DNA from 3 places in the Priestia sp. YIM B13551 genome. Region 1 is predicted to be linked to each of the others. Evidence: riboswitches for the same ligand, from Rfam matches in the RefSeq annotation. Region 1 holds a riboswitch; each other region holds the start of a gene.
The links. A riboswitch is a leader RNA that binds a small molecule or an ion and turns the genes downstream of it on or off. The one in region 1 is predicted to bind cyclic di-AMP.

Region 1 (5,514 bases):
TTTTTTCTTCTTTTCTTTATCTTGGACGCTAATAATAGTTACTTGCTGTCCATTAATAGAAGAAGCGGCTGACTGAGCAGATTGAATAATCGTATCTAAATGTTCGTCACTTACTGCTTCGTCTGTATACTGACGGATAGAACGATGATCTTGAATTGTACGAATTGCTTCATTCATGATGCGTCATCCTTTCAAAGAAGTTATGATTAACCTTGTAATGTTTTTACATCTAAAGGTGCTACAAGTACGCCAGTTTGAGCAAATGCTACAAAACTTTGGAAGTGAGCTGATTTATTGTGTGCTTGAATTGCTTCTTCGCTTTTCCACTCTTCAATCATCATAAATGTGTTAGATGTAAAAGCATCTTCAAATAGTTGATAGTTGCTGTTTCCTTCTTCTTGTAAAGAATGCTTAATTAGTTCTTGTACGTTTTCTAAAAATTCTTCTCTTTTTGCTGGGTTAACTTTCATTGAAGCTTGTAAATGAATCATGGGTGATTCCTCCTTTAATAATGATGGTGCTTTATATTATTTGTTTTGTTTTTAATCTTTCATTCAATTTACGATTAAAATGAAGATAAGTTCGAATATCATCGAACAATGAAACTATAACACCGATTAAATAACAGTGCAAGGAATTTAGTTCGAAAGTTATCGAACATTGATACACAAAAGAAGCTGTGTTATATTTTAAGCATGAGAAAACCTTATCAACCACCGAAATCTGAAATTAAATTAACGCCTATTTTACATGCGTTGAGTGATCCTAACCGGCTGCGAATTGTACAGTGTTTAGCGACAAGAAAGGAGCAGACCTGTTCGTATTATCAAAAATTAAATGTATCAAAATCAACGCTATCACATCATATTAAAGTACTTCGCGAAGCTGGAATTATCAAACTACGTATAGAAGGTACGCAGCACTATTATTCCTTGCGTTTAGAAGAACTTGAGGAATTGTTTCCAAATCTTCTTCCTTCCATTATAAATATAGATGAGCAATTATTTTAAAAGCTGAACGATGTTTTGTTCAGCTTTTAAAATAAATGTGTCCATGCAGGCTGCACCCGGGATTAAAAGAAGAACGACAGTGAGGGCAAGTCGAGTTACAGGTTAAGTATTCATTAATTGATAGCTCGTGTTTACATACTCCGCAAAGAATAGCTTTTTTATTAAACATAGCTTTTGGCCACCTTTTAATATCATGATCAGCATGTCCGTTATGACATTGATAGCATGGATAATATGTATTACAGCAATAAAATTTTATTGCGATAATATCTTTAGCTGTATGATAGTGCGTACAGCGCGTTTCGGAATCCACCGTATCACCTTTTACTGCAGGTACAGATTTGTTCATTATCATCACTCCCTATGAAAAGTATAGCATGCTTTTATACGCCTTATCATACATATGTAAAAAGAAAAATGCTATAATAAAACCATCGTTTTACATGTCAGATTGCATGCTAAAAAGATCAGATAAAAATTGATGTCAAAACAGATCGATTAAGTGAAGTAAAGAGAGGAAGAAAAAATGAGTAAGCAAGTTATCGTTTTTACCGGAGGCGGAACAGCTGGACACGTAACACCAAACATTGCCATTATGAAAGAATTAGACAGTGAAAAATGGGATATCCATTATGTCGGTTCTCACAATGGTATTGAGAAAGAATTAATTACAAAATTAAACGTTCCATATCATGCGATTTCAAGCGGGAAGCTGCGTCGATACGTAGATATGGAAAATGTAAAAGATGTATTTCGAGTAGCAAAAGGAGTTGGCGATGCACGTCGCGTGCTGAAAAAGTTAAAGCCTTCTCTTGTGTTTTCAAAAGGCGGTTTTGTCACAGTTCCTGTTGTAATGGCTGCTAAATCGCTAAACATTCCCGTGTTCATTCATGAAAGTGATTTAACACCGGGACTGGCAAATAAAATTGCGCAGAAATTTGCCACTAAAATTTTCACTTCTTTTGATGAAGCGGCAAACTATTTTCCAAAAGAAAAAGTGCAGGTTGTTGGTTCACCTATTCGAAAAGAATTATTTAGCGGAAGCGCAGCGAACGGGGAAAGCTGGCTTCGCTTTTATGATAAGCGCCCAATTTTAACCATTATGGGCGGAAGTTTAGGAGCACGTCGCATCAATGAAATTGTTCGAGAGTCCTTGCCTGAACTGCAAAAGAAATTTCAAATTGTACACCTGTGCGGAAAAGGCAATGTTGATACAAGCCTTGAAAAAGAGTCGGGCTACCGTCAGTTAGAATATGTAAATGAACAGCTTCCAGATGTTCTAGCGGCCACTGATTATGTGATTACACGCGGCGGATCAAATGCTATCTTTGAGTTTTTAGCCCTTCATAAACCGATGATGATTATTCCTTTGTCAAAAGCACAAAGCCGCGGAGATCAAATTTTAAATGCACAGTCCTTTAAGAAAAAAGGCTACTGTATGGTCGTGGAAGAAGAACAGTTAACAAAAGAAGTGTTTTTGCGTGAAGTGAATGAGCTTCAGCAGCAGGCAAGTACGATGAAGCGTACAATGCGTGAAGCAACAAAAACGGATGCCATTTCAATTCTTGTAAATGAAATTGAGAAAATGAGCTAAAAAAAAGGCTGGGACAAACGTACTTTAGCCGAAGTGAAAAACGAACCATTGATCAAGGTGTTTGATTAGTGGTTCGTTTTTTTTGTTAAAGTGAACGTAGGTTTCACCTGTTCAGATCCTTCTAGCAGTTGATTGGAGGGCAAGAAGAAGACTCCTGCGGGAAAAGCGACGAGGAGGCTCAGCGGCCGCCCGCGGAAAGCGAAGTCTTGCACAGAAATCAACTGCGGTGTCACAAGCGGTTCAGCTCATGTATCCCATTTGTTCATCTTTAGATGGGCTACATTCAGTCACAACCTTTTTTTCTTCGAATCTATTATTTTAAAATAATGAATATACATAGAAAAATAAAGCTTTTAAAATTTCAAAAAATGTTGTTGACAGTAAATTTTAACAGGAGTAAGATTACTCTCATGAAACGTTCCACTGTGAAACGCTGAGTCTTTTCTGAAAGAGAAGGAAAGAGCGGAGGACCCAATTATCAGGGGTGAATCTCTTAATTGAGTAGGGTTACTTTCTTGACCCGAACCCGTCAGCTAACTTCGTAAGCGTTAAGAGAGAGGATGGTGTAATCGTGGTCGTTTTCTATAACAGCGGATAGCGCGTTCCTTTCAAAATATAGGCGAAAGGAGCGTCAAGATGCATTTATCTAAGCAAATGATTCAATTGATTGAATACCGAGCAATGTGCGACCAGCAATCTTTTGATCTAGCAAACCGCTATTTGTCTACGTTAGCTAATCAAAGTTTTAAACGCAGCAGTAAAAACCATAATTAAGTCTAAAAATTAAATAACAAATATACGCTTAATCAATTATGAGCGGGGGACCCAATATTTTGTACGTATGTACTAGGGGTGAATCTCTTAACTGAGTAGGGTTACTTCCATAACCCGAATCCGACAGCTAACTCCGTAAGCGTTTTGGGAGTAAAAAAATTCGTGTTGATCACGGCTTATTTGTCGTGCATTAAACCGCGGAAGAGAACTCTCTTCTGCGGTTTTTTTAATGGGGAAAATAGGAGAGCAGGTTATGTCTGCACCGTAAAGAGGATATAGTAGGGCTTTTAAAACGAGAGCAACAATACGTGAGGATTAAACAATCAAAGATAACCTTTCGCAGCTAGCTCACTTGGGCGTGATGCTTTACGCACAGAAACAGTCACTACGCTTAATCATGGGTGGTAAGAAACAGTTAGGAGGGAGCAACTTGGATATAATCATGCTTGGAACGCTTGCCATATTAACAGCTGCTATGTACGGAATTATTTGCTGGTCGTCTCATGTAGTAGACGAAAGAGAGGAGAAGTGAACATGTCGTTCATTTTGTTAGGTATTTCAGTTCTCGTTTTAATTTATTTAGTATATGTACTGTTAAATCCAGAACAATTTTAATAAGCGGAGGAATAAAACGTGGGAATTTTTCTACTATCAGTTGCGCTGCTGCTTGTTTTTGTAGCCCTTATTGCAAAGCCCGTAGGTATTTATATAGCGAATGTGTTTTCAAACGATAAAAACACTAGCTTGGTAGGGAAGATAGAATCGGTGATGTTTAAAGCGGCAGGAATTAAAGGGCATAATCAGACGTGGAAGCAATATGCATTTGCTCTCGTTTTGGCGAATACGTTTATGATTTTTGTGGTGTATCTTATCTTCCGGTTTCAAGAGGTACTGCCGCTTAACCCAAGCCACATCAAAGGAATGGATCCGGCCCTTGCTTTTAACACGGCCATTAGTTTTATGACAAATACGAACTTGCAGCACTACAGCGGTGAATCAGGTTTGTCTTATTTCTCGCAGATGGCCGCCGTTGTATTTATGATGTTTGCTGCACCAGCAACAGCCCTTGCAGTAGCAATCGCTTTTATTCGTGGGTTGGCAGGGAAGGAAATGGGAAACTTTTTTGTTGATTTTGTGAAATCAATTACGCATGTTTTACTTCCTATCGCTTTTATAACAGGCATTTTATTTGCGTTTTTAGGTGTTCCTCAAACGTTAAGCGGAACGGTGACTGCCCATACATTAGAAGGGGCATCCCAGCAAATAGCAAGGGGACCAGTTGCTTCTTTTCTTTCAATCAAAGAGCTAGGCAACAACGGAGGGGGATTTTTTGGTGTCAATTCAGCTCATCCATTTGAAAATCCTAATGCGTGGAGCAATGTATTACAAATCGTCCTTATGCTTTTGTTGCCAACCGCACTTCCTTTTACGTACGGAAAAATGATCGGACAGCGTAAACAAGGTCGCATCTTGTTTATATCGATGAGTATGCTCTTTATTGTTATCTTAAGTACAGCGTTTGTAACAGAGTGGGGTGGCAACCCTAGACTTGATGCTTTTCATTTGAATGAAGCGAGCGGTTATATGGAAGGGAAAGAAGTTCGTTTTGGTGTCGGCATGTCAACTCTGTACGCCATCGTGACGACAGCAAGTGAAACAGGCGCAGTCAATGCCATGCACGATACCCTTACGCCTCTTACCGGGTTATTGACACTTGGAAATATGATGTTAAATACCGTATTTGGCGGTGTCGGAGCAGGGTTTATGAATGTCATGATGTACGTCATCATCGCCGTATTTTTATCAGGTTTAATGGTTGGAAGAACCCCGGAATACGTAGGTAAAAAAATTGAAGGAAAAGAAATGAAGCTCATTGCCGTGACGCTTATTCTGCAGCCGCTGCTAATTTTAGGGGGAACCGCCGTAGCGCTCACTACTCATTTAGGAATGGAAGGTATATCAAACCCAGGCTTTCACGGGTTAAGCCAGGCACTGTATGAATTTACGTCGTCAGCAGCAAACAATGGATCCGGTTTTGAAGGACTCGGTGACGCAACTCCGTTTTGGAACATTTCTACGGGAATTGTTATGTATATTGGACGCTACTTCGGACTAATTACGATGCTGGCGGTATCG
Region 2 (5,514 bases), on a different contig from region 1:
CTGTTTGCAAGTTCATCATCCGTTAACTTGACACCCAATGGAACATCGCTTGGGTTAGACTTCGGCTTGGACTCACTTAAGGGTGGAATGGGAACTCCTTCTGATAACATAAATGCAATAATTCGCTCTTTCTGTGATTTGAACATCTCAACTGCTTCATGGAAAGCTTTTCTTAATTCAGGGTCTGTTGTACTGTTAATCCCTGCTTCGGAATGAACTTGTTCGTCAGCTAATTCGGAAAGATAGGACCAGCAGGACATGACTTCCCCCACATGTAAGGGTGATTTGGGTTCATCATCAACATATGATTGAATAATATTTTTAACAGCTTTTATAATATCTGACATATCCCTCACCTCACTTTTCTGTTTGTGGCAAACCTGCAGGATAATACGGTGGTGGAACTTTGAGCCATCCCCGTTTTCGCATCAATGATTTAAATATTATTAAAAAGGTTATTTGCTCTTGCAAAAATTCGGCCCACATCAGACTAACATCGCTGCGAAGGGATCGCGACGCCGTTTCCGAACAGTTTGTAATCGCCATCGATATTTTTTTCTTAAGGCTGTTTGCAAGCTCGTTATCCGTCAGCTTAACCCCCAATGGAACACTATTCGGGTCAGAGATTGGTTTCGATTCACTAAGAGGTGGTAACGGAATTCCTTCTGATCGCATAAATGCTGAAATTCGCTCTTTCTCCGATTTGAAGAGGTTGACTGCTTCTTGAAGGGCTTTTCTCAATTCAGGGTCCGTTGTACTGTTAATTCCTGCTTCAGTCTGTACTTGTGTCTCACCCACTAACGCTAAAAACATCCAGCATCCCATCGCCTCGCCAATGTGAAGAGGCGTTTTGTTCTCATCTTTAACAAAAGACTGAATTACACTTTTCAAGGCTTGCAAAATATCAGGCACATATTTCACCTTCCTTTCTTTTTTTACTTTCCCCTAAAGGGTATTTCTAATGCATAGAAGACTTTTTAGTACAGCATTTATTTGAAATCGGGCCGAGTGGCGAGCCTATTAGGGAGAAAAACAGAAGCGTAGTTGTACTTATGTCTGATAGGAAGAGGAAACCCCGTTCAAAGAAATTAATCGTTTAGTACCAACTAGTATATAAATTACTTTCTACGAGTCATTTGAACTAAGCAGTCGGTAAGAAAGATAATAGCAAAGGGAACAATAGAAACAACTAAGTATGTAACAAAGAATTTATAAGACTTATGATTCATTTATATTGAATCCACCTTTATATATTTATTAGAGTGAATATTTTAGAGTTTCTTAAGTAGAATATTCATTTTTTAAAAAAACATTCATTACTATCTTTTTGAGTTTTGACAATCCTATTAAAAAGTTATCTTAGTGAGAGGAGAAGAGAGAAAATACTAGTAAATATTATTATGGGATTTATTACACCTTGGATTTTTGGTTTCATATTATACAAAAAAGAACCTATAATCGTTCTTCTACTTGCACCAATAGGAATGACAGTAGCCTTTATGTTAAATGAGTGGGGAATTAATTACTTTTGGCAGTTCGAACCAACTTTTAGAAATCGAAGTTTATCGGCATTTCCTTTAAATATTGGTTTCTATCCCGTCCTATCTTCTTTTTTAATTTATTTTAAAATAAAAAAGAAGGTTAATACCATCATGCTTTTACTTTGTTTTACTCTGTTTACTACAGGTTTTGAAGGGGTGGGCTTAGTCGTAGGAAGAGTAGAGTATTTTAATGGATGGAATATTATTGGAACCTTTATCAGTTATTTAATAGCGTATCTTATTATTTATGGTTATTATCGAAGTTTAGTAAAGCATCGAATTTTAAAGAATTAAGCCCTTCTTTATACAAATATAAAGGCTTCATCCTCCTTGGATGCCTTTTTCTGTTTGGATTCTATAATTTTTCTTATATAAAGTTGCAACAAATAATGTCCCAAAACTATAAGCAAAAAATCACAGAGCATCCAACAGAAAAACAGTATAAAAAAGAATTATATGAAATATTAATTTTAATTAAAATCTCTCTTTACAAACGTAAAATTCAGGCGTATAGTACCTAACATACATATATGATCTTACTATTTTCATACCTTTTATCGCTTAATCCACTAAGGAGTGGGGGACCCATTTTTGTGTGCACTTGCACTTGGGGTGAATCCTTCTAAAAGAAGGTAGGGCTACTCTAAAGGCCCGAACCCGACAGCTAACCTCATCAGCGTTTGGAGAGAAGGTTTGCTTTTATTTGTCCTGGAAAGAACACTAAGCAGAACCTTAGTGTTCTTTTTTGTGTTTTTTTTCTGAGATAGGGAATGATGAAAGTAAACTAATATAGGTAAATGGCAAAGGTTCCAGGAGGAGTTTAGATGAGTTATTCATCCCTAAAACGTTTATTAATTGGGAGGCCACTTAAATCAAAGGAGCTAGGTGAACAAAAGTTAAATAAGATCAAGGCCTTAGCTATTCTTTCATCCGATGCACTTTCATCCGTGGCATATGGCCCAGAGCAGGTCTTAATCGTACTTGCTACTATTGGAATGATTGCGTTTTGGTATTCGATACCTATCGGTATTGGTGTACTTATTCTTTTAACGGCACTTATTCTTTCTTACCGACAAATTATTTATGCCTATCCAGAAGGTGGTGGCGCTTATGTTGTATCTAAACATAACCTTGGCGAGAATGCAGGGCTTATTGCTGGAGGATCTTTATTAGTAGACTATATTTTAACGGTATCTGTAAGTATTTCATCTGGAACTGATGCGTTAACGTCTGCTTTTCCTGTTCTTCATGACTATAGGGTCATCATCGCTTGCTTATTGGTTATTTTTATTATGGTTTTGAATCTAAGAGGGGTAACAGAATCTGCTTCAGCATTAGCGTATCCTGTTTATTTATTTGTTCTTGCATTAGTTCTATTAATAGGGATAGGAATGTGGAAAGTAGCGACTGGTCAGATCTCTCCTGACGTTCATCCAGCTATTGGAACGGCAGTTCCTGGAATTAGCTTATTTTTACTACTACGTGCTTTTTCATCAGGATGTTCAGCCCTTACAGGCGTAGAAGCTATTTCAAATGCTGTAACAAACTTTAGACAGCCAGCTGCAAGAAATGCAGTTCGTACGCTTGTTGCAATGGGCGTTATTTTAGCTATTTTATTTTCAGGTGTCATGTTCTTGGCTTATTGGTTTGGAATTGTACCTAAAGCAGAGGAGACGGTTGTGTCGCAGCTTGCTTCCCAAGTGTTTGGACGAAATAGTTTCTATTATTTTGTTCAGGGTACGACGGCTTTAATTTTAGTATTGGCTGCCAATACAGGCTTTTCCGCCTTTCCTTTACTGGCTGTTAATTTAGCTGTCGATAAGTATATTCCTCGTATGTTTACGATACGTGGTGATCGTTTGGGCTATTCAAATGGGATTGTGACACTTGGAATTGCCTCTATCTTGCTTATCATAGCGTTTCAAGGCGATACAGAACGGTTAATTCCTCTTTACGCAGTTGGAGTATTTATTCCATTTACGCTATCTCAAACGGGTATGATTGTTAAATGGTTTAGGGAAAAGCCAGCTGGCTGGCAGGGGAAATTAGTGACCAATTTTATAGGAGCTTTTATTAGCTTTACAGTACTGATTATTTTCTTTACAACAAAATTCTCGCAAGTATGGGCTGTTTTAATCTTCTTGCCTCTCATTGTCTATCTGTTCCACCGTATTAAGAACCATTATGTAGAGGTAGGAAAGCAACTTCGCATCAAGCCAGGAGATAAAGAAGCATTAGCACTAGAAGGAAATGTAGTCATTATACCAGTTGCGGGCTTAACAAGGGCTGTCGAGAATTCAATTAACTATGCAAAAATTATTGGAGACACAGTTATTGCGGTCCATGTGGCATTTGACCGTGAAAGTGAAAAGAGAATGGAAGAGATATGGAACGAACGATATCCTGATATACGCTTAGTTACCTTCTACTCACAATATCGAAGCTTAGTTGGACCTCTTTTACGCTTTATTGATCGTGTAGAAGAACGAGCTGGCGATAGCCATATGGCTGTCACAGTGTTAATTCCGCAATTTATCACAAGAAAAAGCTGGCATAATGCATTGCATAACCAGTCAAGTTTATTACTAAGGGCACACCTTCTTTATCGAAAAAATGTCATTGTGACAACATTGCCTTATAAATTTAAGAAATAAAAAAGTAACCCCCTTTTCGTATGTATGAAAAGGGGGTTTAATTCGATCATTCACTTTGTGTTAAGAAAAACAGATGACATTTGACATTTAAAATAACCGACATTACATCAGCTTAATTAAGCATTTCTTTACTGAATAATTTATCGTGCATAAGATTACTGATTGGCAAGCTTCTGTAAATAATTTGATCAGCACCAGCATGCTTTGCATTGACCCTGTGTTTAGATGTTAGAATTTCAACAATACTGTAAATAGAAGGCTTTATTCCCTTACAAGCAATAAGAGATAAAATTGAATTTATATCAGCATGTTCCTCTGTCTTGTCTGGATCGGCTGTTATAAGTACTTTTTCGGCATATTGAATATTCGCTTTTACTAATGTTTCGGGATCTTGGGGATCTCCCTTAATAAAATAAATATGGTCAGGCAACAAGTGATTTTCTTCCAGTGTGCTATCAATCAAAACAACCTTAGTTAGAGATAAAGATTCGCCAAAACAAAAAAGAAGATTCTTGACTCGTTCATTCCAACCAATAATCACAAAATGGTTATTCCCTATATACATAAACATATGCTCCTTTAAAACCATAAGGCAGGTAAAGTAAAAAAACCACCTATAGAACTTAGTTTAACAAACAATTAGTTATACTCCCTTAATACTGCAGAAAGAACCCACTCTACAGTACACTAATTAGAAATTCTTATCATTATTATCTCCCATTTTATAGAAAGCAAACTAGATAACCTAGTTGCTGAAGTTATACTTCCATCTCTTATTTCAATAATTTATCATCTATTTTTTCTATATAGAAATCTTCCTTGAGATGAGTGAATAAATAGGTAAAAAAGAACGCTCAGCATACAGGAACGTCCCTTTTATCATTATTGGTTCTCTTTCACTCCTGAAAGGTACGACTTGTTTCGTAAGCCAGAACGACGGACATAGGCTTCCACTGTAACATCTACATTCAATTTTGGAAAATACACATCACTCCATCTAGGTTTTATTTTTTTCCATTCGTTTGGTCTAGAACGGTGGATGACTTCGCCGAATCCAAAAATATCTGCTTTCTCTTTCTGCGCATGTTTAATAGCTTTCTCTAGCTCTTTTTTTATTTCTTTCCTCAAGGATAGTTCGATCTTTCTGATGACCTTTGGATTGGTAATATCTACAGGTACCTCCATTTCACCAATGTCTCCTTCGACGCGAGTATGAATTGAAATCCGAGGTTGACCATTCTTCACTTGAGCAGACATACTTGTTTTTTGACGCACAGTTTGGTAAGCAATGGCTTCTTTTTTACCAGCCCAGTCAATAT
Region 3 (5,514 bases), on a different contig from region 1:
TGCGTTCCTCTTGCTCAGTGGGATCGTAACCATAAGAAACAGCCACTTCTTGCAGTGTCTTAAGTGTAAGTCCCAATACAAAAGGAATATCAATCGCCAGTGTAAAAATCCCGCCTACCCCGGTTGTAGCTCCTTGCAGCTGTGCATTCTTTTTTCGGACTTCAATAAAATACTCCGCCAATCCATCCATTTCTTGCAGAGATAAATGCTGAATATCCTCTATTGAAAGCTGCTTCTTTTCTTGTAATTGAGCTGATGCTTTTTCTAGCGTGGCAGACGTATTAGCTAAATACTGGCCTCCATTATCAACATACTTAGCAATTTCATCTAATAATTTTTCTATTTTTTGATGAATGAACTTTGGCGTTACTTTATCTAAAGCTGAAAAAGGCAAGCGAGCCAGCCGCTCCCAGAAAAAAAGTCCTTTTTGGTCTTTCTCCCACTTTTCAATTTTTCGTAACTCTACTCTTAACTGCTCATGCTCTGACATATCCTCACTCTTTTCCTCGATTTATCAGCTCTGCCCTACTTGTTTATTCCGCACATATTTAATGATAAAAAACAATGCAATTAAAACAACAATTCCGATTCCAATAGGCTGCATATATTGAGACACAATCGGCCCCACCTCTTTCCACTTAGGTCCTAGCTTATATCCTAAATATACGTAAATAGCCGTTACTGGAAGCATCGCAACAAATGTATAAATAGAAAACAGCCATACATTCATTTTTGCCATCCCGCACGGAAAAGAGATAGCCGTGCGCACTCCTGGAATAAAGCGTCCAAAAAAAGCAACCCCGCTGCCGTACTTATTAAAAAAGCGATCGGCGGCGTCAATTTCTTTTTCTTTCACCAAAAAGTATTTTCCATATTTTAAAACCAGCGGTCGTCCACCGTAACGTCCCAGTGCATAAAGAGTCAACGGTCCACAAACACCGCCTACTGTACCTGCAAGGATAGCCAGATACAAGTTCATATCACCTTGATACACCCAATACCCTACTAAAGGTAAAACAAGCTCTGCCGGGACAAATTCAAACGTTAATGCTAAAATTACGCCAAAATAAGAGAGCTGTTTTAGCGCTTCAATTAAAGAAAGTAAAACCGACTCTAACAAAAATTCTCCTCCTCATGTCATTAAATCTAAGACTGCAAAACTATAATTTAGCCGATTGATAGATAAAAACCAACGCGGCATAGTTTTTTCCTTTCCCTCTTTACGTATTACGTACTACAAAAGTTTCAATAAAAAAAGCGCTAGTTTTATCCAGCGCTTTTATAGTTTAAAGTTAATTTGAATAATACCTACTTTACGAAGAGCATCGTATAAAATAACTAAAGCCGGTCCTAAAAATAATCCGACAAAGCCTAAAAGTTTAAATCCAATGTACAAACTAACTAGTGCAGCCAAAGGTGAAATACCCATATTTGTAGAAAATACTTTTGGTTCTACTACACGTCTTACTACCGTAATGACTCCAAATAGAATAAATAAGCCGATTGCTAATGAGTCATGCCCTTGCGTAAGAGCAAAAATCCCCCATGGAACGAGCACCGAGCCTGTCCCAAGGATTGGTAAGATATCGACAATTACAATTAATAAACTAAGCAGCGCGGTATACGGAACATCTAATAGCCAAAGCCCTACATAAGCCATTACAAACGTCATGACACTTAAGATAATTTGTGCCTTAATAAAACCAACCCCCGCTTGGATAAGCTGAGTGATGACAACTTGTAGCTTATATTTCGTTTCTTCTGTTAAAAATGACTTAATTTTATTTTTAATAGCAGGCAGCTCAAGGCTGATAAATACAAGCGCTACTAAATAAATAAGAAACTCTAATAGAAACCCAGGAACAGTAGCCGCAAAGCTAATGATGATTTCTACGGTACTTTTTAATAGAGAATCTAATGAATTTACGGTCTTTTCAAGCGTGCGCTCGATAGAAGAAATCACTTCTGTAGGAAGAGCGTTTGAATAGTATTTCCACTTAATAATAGTTGGATAAATCGCGGTTTCATAGATTTCTTTTACAAAGGAAGGCGCTATTTTTGAAAGAGCAACCACTTGCGTAACGATTGTCCGAACAATAAAAAATCCAATAAGTATGAGCGAAACAACATATAAAATGAAGGTCATAAGCACTGCATAGACTCTCTTCATTTTAAAAGATTGATGCAATTTTTGAACAATACCCTCAAGCGCTAATGCTGTTAATAAAGCAAACACAATCGGTAAACTGTAAGGGATTAACAAACATACGATTACTATCGAGGCGATGACCCATATTCGCTTTTTCCACATACTCTACTATCCCCCAACTAGCTAAGCTATCTCTATATTTATTGATAAAGAAAGGAACCAGTGACTGCTTTTATGTAAGAATAAAATTTGGATATATTTATACCTGATGTTACATATTATAGGGTCAATTTCCATAATAATAAAGGAATTATTATGAAAAAAGCTACTTATTCTAATTTTTTGAATAGAATAAGTAGCTTTTTAATTTATAAATTAGCCGGCTCTCATGACCTCTGTACCTTTTTTAGGGTCAAATTTGCCTTCAGATTTAGACATCACAATTGCTGCTAGTGTGTTTCCTACTAAGTTAACAACCGTACGTGCCATATCCATGATTCTGTCTACTCCAGCAATGAAGGCTAATCCTTCTGCCGGAACGCCGATTGTTCCAAGAGTAGCCAATAATACAACAAATGATGTTCCTGGCACGGCAGCCATTCCTTTAGATGTAACCATCAATACAAGAATGAGCGTCAGCTGTTGAACGATCGTTAAATCAATACCGTACACCTGCGCTAAGAATAACGCTGCAATCGCTTGATAAAGAACGGAACCATCTAGGTTAAATGTATAACCAATTGGTACAACGAACGATACGATAGCTTTTGGACAGCCCATCTTTTCAAGTTTTTCCATAATACGCGGAAGAACTGTCTCAGAACTAGATGTACTGTATGCTAACAACAGTTCATCTTTCATATAGCGGAATAAGTGGAAAATGTTAATTCCTGCCCATTTCGCGATTCCTCCTAATACAACAAGTAGGAAGAAAATTAACGCTAAGTAAACTAAGATAACAAGCTTTCCTAATGAAAGGAGTGACTCTAAGCCGAATTTTGAAACTGTTACACCAATTAAAGCAAATACACCAATTGGAGCCACTTTCATTACAAGGTTTACCACGTGAAACATTGCGTGAGAAACGCCGTCGAAGAATTGTACAACTGGCTTTCCTCTTTCCCCAATTGCCGCTACTCCAAGTGCAAATAACACTGTAAAGAAGATAATTGCTAGCATGTCTCCTTCAACAATTGACTGGAAAAAGTTTGTTGGAACAATGTGTAAGAAAGTTTCAGCCACTGACTTTCCTTCTTGCTGTTTGGATGTTTCAACGTATTGTGAAATATCACTCTTCTGTGCTGAATGAATGTCTACACCTTGCCCAGGATGAAAAATATTAGCAACCAATACACCGATTATAATTGCAAAAGTCGTAATAATTTCAAAATAGAGAATGGTTTTAACGCCGAGCTTTCCGACCTGTTTACCGCTCCCTGCTCCTGCAACTCCAACGACTAAGCTTGAGATAACAATTGGAATAACAATCATCTTAATTAATCTTAAAAATAGGTCTCCTAGCGGCTGTAGGTATGTTACTACACGCGGATCGTTAAACCAAATTACCCCTACAAGAACACCAAGGATTAAACCGGTAAAAATCTGCGTAGCCAAACCAAAACGAATTTTTTTCATAGATGTACCTCCCCAAAGATGTATGACATTTGTATATACTTTTCTGAAAAAACAAAAAAAGACTATTCTTAAGAAAGAACAGCCTTTTACTTACGCTATTTTGGGCTCTTTCTCTCAATAAAGCAAACGGGGTTAACTGTCGGATTCGGAATTGAGAGTTTCCTACCTTTTGTAAGGATTCACCCCAAGGCAGCTTTACTGCCGATAATGATTCCCCCGCTCTATACGATTAAGCTTATTATTCAGTTTTTATAAAATTAAAACGATCTATACGTTGTCATACGTTTTTTACAGTCAATAAAACTAAACAGAAGTCTTACTTTTACTTAACTTTATACTGCACAAATATTAATTTACTATTTTTCGACACGTTTTGTCAATACCCATGTTTGTAAAACGCTTTCAAAAGGCGATAATATATATTTATGCAAAAAAGCTATTGCAACATTGCAATAGCTTTTTCTTGCTCTTTGAGTCTCTATTAGAAGTTTAAGGGACTAAAGAACACGCGTGTTTATTTTATAAAAATACAAAATATAGAATAGCTGCTAAAACAATTCGATATAGTGCAAATGGTACTAATTTGATACGATTAATTAATTTCAGGAAAAAGCGAATAGATACCAGCGCAAAAATAAAGGCGCTGATAAAACCAGCAATAAAAAACGGTAGTGCATCTGATGTGAAATACTGCCAGTTTTTAACCAATGAAAGTCCACTTGCTCCTGCCATGATTGGCACTGCCATAATAAATGTAAAATCTGCGGCTGCCTTATGGCTCATTCCAAGAAGAACCCCTCCTGAAATCGTTGAGCCTGAACGAGAAAAACCTGGCCAAAGAGCAATACATTGAAACAGTCCTATACCCAGTGCTTGTCCATAAGACATTTGGTCCACCGTCTCTACACGCGGACGTTTAGGTCCAAACAAATCTGCTAGAATCATTAATACAGCTCCGACCACTAAGCCAATTAGCACCGTATTTAAAGAAAACAAATGTTCATCAATGTAATCATCAAACAAAAGTCCTAACACTCCTGCGGGTAACAGACCAACAATTACCTGCATTAAATTCAAGCGATTTGTCGGTCCAATTGGAGCAGCTGGTTTTTTTCCTAATCCTAATAAATTAATAAAACGATCTTTAAAAATAACAACTACTGCTAAGATCGACCCTAGCTGAATAACAATTTTAAATGTATTAGCTACTGGAGATGAAAATAATTCTTTTGAATTTAACCACAGGTCATCCACAATAATCATATGCCCAGTTGACGAAACAGGAGCAAACTCTGTTAAACCTTCTACAATCCCTAAAATGATTGCTACAATAATTTCCCACATAAAGCTATGTACCTTGCCTTTCTTTCAAATTAATAAGCTTATCGCTTCGTTTTACATGCTCAACTATTTTCCTATTTTGACACTTGCTTTTTTATCATAATTGTTAAAACTATGAAATACAATGTGTATTTGCAAAAAGATAAGAATCTTTAATAATTTGTAATAAAAACCTTACATGCTATAACCAAAAAACACGATATCAGCTTTTATTTATTTTAGAAATTAGTCACTATGTTCGGTATAAATTCCGGGCCCTTAGCTAAAAATGAATCATCTAGACTATTTTTCTTTGGTGTGAAAATACGACTAAATCATTATGTTTTTTCCATCCCCTTTACTGTCATCTATCATTTTAATCAACTAGTGCTTGCTTATACGACATATCC

Region 2: it holds a riboswitch for cyclic di-AMP, as region 1 does, so the genes downstream of both, ACFX4N_RS30825 (APC family permease) here and kdpF (K(+)-transporting ATPase subunit F) in region 1, are expected to answer to the same signal.
Region 3: it holds a riboswitch for cyclic di-AMP, as region 1 does, so the genes downstream of both, ACFX4N_RS29030 (glutamate/proton symporter GltT) here and kdpF (K(+)-transporting ATPase subunit F) in region 1, are expected to answer to the same signal.

Annotation. Positions count from the first base shown of each region.
Region 1 covers NZ_JBHZOX010000002.1:135,887-141,400, reverse strand. Annotated here, with positions in the region: gene nfsA (oxygen-insensitive NADPH nitroreductase) at 1-177, opposite strand, end outside; gene ACFX4N_RS09750 (putative quinol monooxygenase) at 207-491, opposite strand; gene ACFX4N_RS09745 (ArsR/SmtB family transcription factor) at 696-1,010, shown strand; gene ACFX4N_RS09740 (CHY zinc finger protein) at 1,030-1,359, opposite strand; gene ACFX4N_RS09735 (undecaprenyldiphospho-muramoylpentapeptide beta-N-acetylglucosaminyltransferase) at 1,537-2,604, shown strand; gene ACFX4N_RS09730 (hypothetical protein) at 2,733-2,876, shown strand; cyclic di-AMP (ydaO/yuaA leader) riboswitch at 3,026-3,168, shown strand; gene ACFX4N_RS09725 (hypothetical protein) at 3,241-3,378, shown strand; cyclic di-AMP (ydaO/yuaA leader) riboswitch at 3,394-3,534, shown strand; gene kdpF (K(+)-transporting ATPase subunit F) at 3,913-3,993, shown strand; gene kdpA (potassium-transporting ATPase subunit KdpA) at 4,018-5,514, shown strand, end outside.
Region 2 covers NZ_JBHZOX010000028.1:1,904-7,417, reverse strand. Annotated here, with positions in the region: gene ACFX4N_RS30840 (DUF3231 family protein) at 1-347, opposite strand, end outside; gene ACFX4N_RS30835 (DUF3231 family protein) at 358-912, opposite strand; gene ACFX4N_RS30830 (hypothetical protein) at 1,335-1,835, shown strand; cyclic di-AMP (ydaO/yuaA leader) riboswitch at 2,090-2,234, shown strand; gene ACFX4N_RS30825 (APC family permease) at 2,366-4,195, shown strand; gene ACFX4N_RS30820 (NAD-binding protein) at 4,308-4,760, opposite strand; gene ACFX4N_RS30815 (Ger(x)C family spore germination protein) at 5,078-5,514, opposite strand, start outside.
Region 3 covers NZ_JBHZOX010000015.1:28,800-34,313, reverse strand. Annotated here, with positions in the region: gene ACFX4N_RS29045 (EcsC family protein) at 1-490, opposite strand, end outside; gene ACFX4N_RS29040 (DedA family protein) at 515-1,120, opposite strand; gene ytvI (sporulation integral membrane protein YtvI) at 1,280-2,311, opposite strand; gene ACFX4N_RS29030 (glutamate/proton symporter GltT) at 2,525-3,784, opposite strand; cyclic di-AMP (ydaO/yuaA leader) riboswitch at 3,891-4,030, opposite strand; gene ACFX4N_RS29025 (undecaprenyl-diphosphate phosphatase) at 4,304-5,128, opposite strand.